Regions from separate parts of the Pseudomonas sp. LBUM1674 genome, predicted to be linked through region 1. Evidence: predicted binding sites of a transcription regulator. Region 1 holds the regulator's gene; the other holds the start of a gene.
What was found. Region 1 encodes sigma-54, which starts transcription at its own class of promoters, with help from an activator protein. Its sites were predicted from a motif close to ANTGGCATNNANNTTGCTNT; they were not measured.
Positions count from the first base shown of each region.

Region 2: a site for sigma-54 is predicted at 969-988, ahead of glnA (glutamate--ammonia ligase). Genes of this name have one in related genera too.

Region 1 covers NZ_CP166779.1:6,089,576-6,092,041, forward strand. The annotation lists gene lptB (LPS export ABC transporter ATP-binding protein) at 1-300, shown strand, start outside; gene ACA067_RS27970 (RNA polymerase factor sigma-54) at 487-1,980, shown strand; gene hpf (ribosome hibernation-promoting factor, HPF/YfiA family) at 2,055-2,363, shown strand; gene ptsN (PTS IIA-like nitrogen regulatory protein PtsN) at 2,376-2,466, shown strand, end outside.
Region 2 covers NZ_CP166779.1:316,305-318,770, forward strand. The annotation lists gene glnA (glutamate--ammonia ligase) at 1-870, opposite strand, end outside; gene thiI (tRNA uracil 4-sulfurtransferase ThiI) at 1,203-2,466, shown strand, end outside.

The sequences.
Region 1 (2,466 bases):
CGCCGCCGCGTGGAAATCGCCCGGGCACTGGCCACCAACCCGAAATTCATCCTCCTTGACGAACCTTTTGCCGGCGTGGACCCGATTTCGGTGGGCGACATCAAACAGATCATCCATCACCTCAAGGCCAAAGGCATTGGTGTGCTGATCACGGACCACAACGTCCGCGAAACCCTGGATATCTGCGAAACCGCCTACATTGTCAACGATGGCCAACTGATCGCCGAAGGCGACTCTGCCACCATCCTGGCCAATGAACTGGTCAAGGAAGTGTATCTGGGCCATGAGTTCCGCCTGTAAACGCTGAAGTGTGTCCTGCCTGTCGCTCCAGCGCTTGTCTCGATAAAAAATCAACACTTTTTTATTGTTACAGCGCTCTAGGCAAACGCTAAAGTTTCGGGCATATAATTTGCTTATGTTTGGCGCTCCGGCGCCCTGTAGTGGATGGCGCATGTGCGCCGGCGAATAAGGTGCTAAGCCCCTGCCATGAAACCATCGCTAGTCTTGAGAATGGGCCAGCAGCTGACGATGACACCGCAGCTGCAACAGGCCATCCGCCTGCTCCAATTGTCGACCCTGGACCTGCAACAGGAAATCCAGGAGGCCCTGGAGTCCAATCCGATGCTCGAACGCCAGGAAGAAGGCGACGACTTCGATAACGCCGACCCCTTGGCCGACAAAGCCGAACAGCTACCCAACGCCGACGTATCGGAACCCTCCTACCAGGAAACCGCCCCGACGGTGGATAACCTTGAGGAAGGTGACTGGAACGAGCGCATTCCCAACGAACTGCCCGTCGATACCGCGTGGGAGGACGTTTACCAGACCAGCGCCAGCAGCCTGCCGAGCAACGATGACGACGAGTGGGACTTCACCACCCGTACATCGGCCGGTGAAAGCCTGCAAAGCCATCTGCTCTGGCAACTGAACCTGGCACCGATGTCCGACACCGATCGCCTGATTGCCGTGACCCTGATCGACTGCATCAACAATCAGGGTTACCTGGACGAAACCCTCGAGGAAATTCTCGAAGCCTTCGATCCGGAACTGGACATCGAACTCGACGAAATAGAAGCCGTCCTGCATCGCATCCAGCAATTCGAACCCGCCGGCATCGGCGCCCGCAACCTGGGCGAATGCCTGTTGCTGCAATTGCGCCAGTTGCCCGCCAAGACCCCTTGGCTGGCCGAGGCCAAGCGCCTGGTCAGCGATTACATCGACCTGCTGGGCAGCCGCGACTACAGCCAGCTGATGCGCCGCATGAAGCTCAAGGAAGATGAGCTGCGCCAGGTGATCGAACTGGTGCAAAGCCTCAACCCGCGGCCTGGCTCGCAGATCGAGTCCAGTGAAGCCGAATACGTCGTCCCCGATGTCATCGTGCGCAAGGACAACGAGCGCTGGCTGGTGGAGCTGAATCAGGAATCGGTGCCTCGGCTGCGGGTCAACGCCCAGTACGCCGGCTTCGTGCGCCGCGCCGACACCAGTGCCGACAACACCTTCATGCGCAATCAGTTGCAAGAGGCCCGCTGGTTCATCAAGAGCCTGCAGAGCCGCAACGAAACCCTGATGAAGGTGGCCACCCAGATCGTCGAGCATCAGCGCGGCTTCCTGGAGTACGGCGACGAAGCCATGAAACCGCTGGTGCTGCATGACATCGCCGAAGCGGTCGGCATGCACGAGTCGACGATTTCCCGGGTGACCACGCAGAAATTCATGCACACCCCTCGGGGCATCTATGAACTCAAGTACTTTTTCTCCAGTCACGTCAGCACCTCCGAAGGCGGTGAATGCTCGTCCACGGCGATCCGCGCGATCATCAAAAAACTGGTTGCAGCGGAAAATCAGAAAAAGCCGTTGAGTGACAGCAAGATCGCTGGTTTACTGGAGGCACAAGGCATTCAGGTGGCTCGCCGCACCGTCGCCAAGTACCGCGAATCCCTCGGGATCGCGCCTTCGAGCGAACGCAAGCGGTTGATGTAGAGCCACGCCACAGCGTTCCAGTGGCAGGCATTTCTGCCTGCCGCTTTATGCACTGGCAACGAAGGAGAAGCTGTATGCAAGTCAACATCAGTGGACACCAACTGGAAGTGACCGAACCTCTTCGCACCTACATCGGCGAAAAACTCGACCGATTGGAGAGGCATTTCGACAAGATCACCAACGTGCAGGTCACGATGACGGTCGAAAAGCTGAAGCAGAAAATCGAAGCCACGCTGCATATTCCCGGCAGTGAAGTGGTCGCCAACGCCGAGCATGACGACATGTACGCGGCGATCGACTCACTCACCGACAAGCTGGATCGCCAACTTAAAAAGCATAAGGAAAAGACCCAGAGCCTCCTCCAGGGCGCGACCGGTCGTTAACACTCCCAACCCATGATCCGACTTGAAAACATCCTGACCCCCGGCCGTTCCCTCGTGAACGTGCCGGGCGGCAGTAAAAAGAAAGCCCTCGAACAAATTGCCA
Region 2 (2,466 bases), 1.3 Mb from region 1:
CAGGCCGGCATAGCCTTCGCCAGCGAAGGTGTTCTTGCCATCTTTGGCGATGGACAGGTGAACGTGCATACCCGAACCGTTGTCGCCGTACAGAGGCTTAGGCATGAAGGTTGCGGTGCGGCCATAAGCGACAGCCACGTTGTGTACGCAGTACTTCAGGGTCTGAACTTCGTCAGCCTTGGCTACCAGGGTGTTGAACTTCACGCCGATTTCGTTCTGACCGGCAGTCGCCACTTCGTGGTGGTGAACTTCGATGACCAGGCCCATTTCTTCCATGGCGTTGCACATGGAGGTACGGATTTCGTGGTCGTGGTCAAACGGTGGAACCGGGAAGTAACCGCCTTTGATACCTGGACGGTGGCCATGGTTGCCGCCTTCGATGTCCTGGTCGGACATCCACGAACCTTGTTCGGAGAAGATTTTGAACATCGAGCCGGAGATGTCGGACTTGAACTTCACCTGATCGAAGATGAAGAACTCAGGTTCCGGGCCAACGAAAACGGTATCGCCGATACCGGTCGACTTCAGGTATTCCTCGGCACGCTTGGCGATCGCACGTGGGTCGCGATCGTAGCCTTGCATGGTCGACGGCTCGATTACATCGCAAACGATGATCAGCGTTGGGTCTTCGGTGAACGGGTCGAGAACGGCAGTGCTGTCGTCCGGCAGCAGGATCATGTCGGAGGCTTCGATGCCTTTCCAGCCAGCAATGGAGGAACCGTCGAACATTTTGCCTTCTTCGAAGAAAGCGTCATCCAGCGCGTCGCGAGCCGGCATGGTCACGTGGTGCTGAGTGCCTTTGGTGTCCGTGAAGCGCAGATCAATCCACTTGACGTCATGATCTTTGATGAGTTGAACCGACTTCGACATAGTGTCCTCCGGGTGGATTCGGGCTTGGGTAGTGGATGGCCCTTGGAATGTGGGTGATGCCGGCGCGAATACTCTGCCAAGGCAACCTGCCTCACAAGGGAGCAAATTGCATGCCAGTGCCCCATCATGGTTTTTTTGCCCCAATATCACGCTTATAAAGGTGCAATCCGTCATAAAGAACAAATTATCGCCCTGTTATGTGGCGTACAAATCAACAAACGACCTGTTTTGGTGCGCGCCAAACCTTCTGCACATTAACTGGTTAAACCTTGAGCAATTTCCGCTATAATCCGCGCCCCCCTTTTTCGGCTGGCCCAGCGCGCGCTGTTTTCATGAAACTAATCGTAAAAGTCTTTCCCGAGATCACCATCAAGAGCCGCCCGGTACGGATGCGTTTCATCCGCCAGTTGGCCAAAAACATCCGTACCGTGCTCCGCGACCTGGACCCGGCTGTGGTGGTGAACGGTGTGTGGGACAATCTCGAGCTGGAAACCCGCGTCAGCGAGCCCAAAGCCCTGAAGGAGATGACCGAACGCCTGAGCTGCATGCCGGGTATCGCGCATTTCCTGCAGGTCGACGAATACCCATTGGGCGACTTCGACGACATCGTCGCCAAGTGCAAGCAGCACTTCGGTGATGCGTTGGCCGGGAAGATCTTTTCGGTGCGCTGCAAGCGTGCCGGCAAGCATGAATTCAGCTCGATGGACGTCGAGAAATATGTCGGCAGCCAACTGCGCCGTCAGTGCGGCGCCGCCGGAATTTCGCTGAAAGAGCCGGAAATCGAAGTCCGCATCGAAATTCGCGACAAACGGTTGTTCGTGATCCACAACCAGCACAACAGCATCGGCGGTTATCCGCTGGGTGCCCTGGAACAGACGCTTGTGCTGATGTCGGGCGGCTTCGATTCCACTGTTGCCGCTTACCAGATCATGCGCCGCGGCCTGATGAGCCATTTCTGCTTCTTCAATCTGGGCGGACGTGCCCATGAACTGGGCGTCATGGAGGTCGCGCATTTCATCTGGAAGAAGTACGGCAGCTCCCAACGCGTGTTATTTGTCAGTGTGCCGTTCGAGGAAGTACTGGGAGAAATTCTCGGGAAAGTCGATAACAGTCATATGGGTGTAGTTTTGAAGCGTATGATGTTGCGCGCTGCTTCCCGTATTGCCGATCGGCTGGAGATCGAAGCGCTGGTGACCGGCGAAGCGATTTCCCAGGTGTCGAGCCAGACACTGCCGAACCTGTCCGTGATCGACTGCGTGACCGACAAGCTGGTCTTGCGTCCGCTGATCGCCAGTCACAAGCAGGACATCATCGACCTGGCCAACGAAATCGGTACCGCCGACTTCGCCAAGCACATGCCGGAGTATTGCGGGGTCATCTCGGTGAACCCCAAGACCCACGCCAAGCGTCCGCGCGTGGAGCATGAAGAGAAAGAATTCGACATGGCGGTCCTTGAGCGTGCGCTCGAGAACGCCAAGCTGGTGCCGATCGATCGCGTGATCGACGAATTGGGCCAGGACTTGCAGATCGAAGAAGTCAGCGAAGCACTGGCGGGCCAGATCATCATCGACATCCGTCACCCGGATGCCGCTGAAG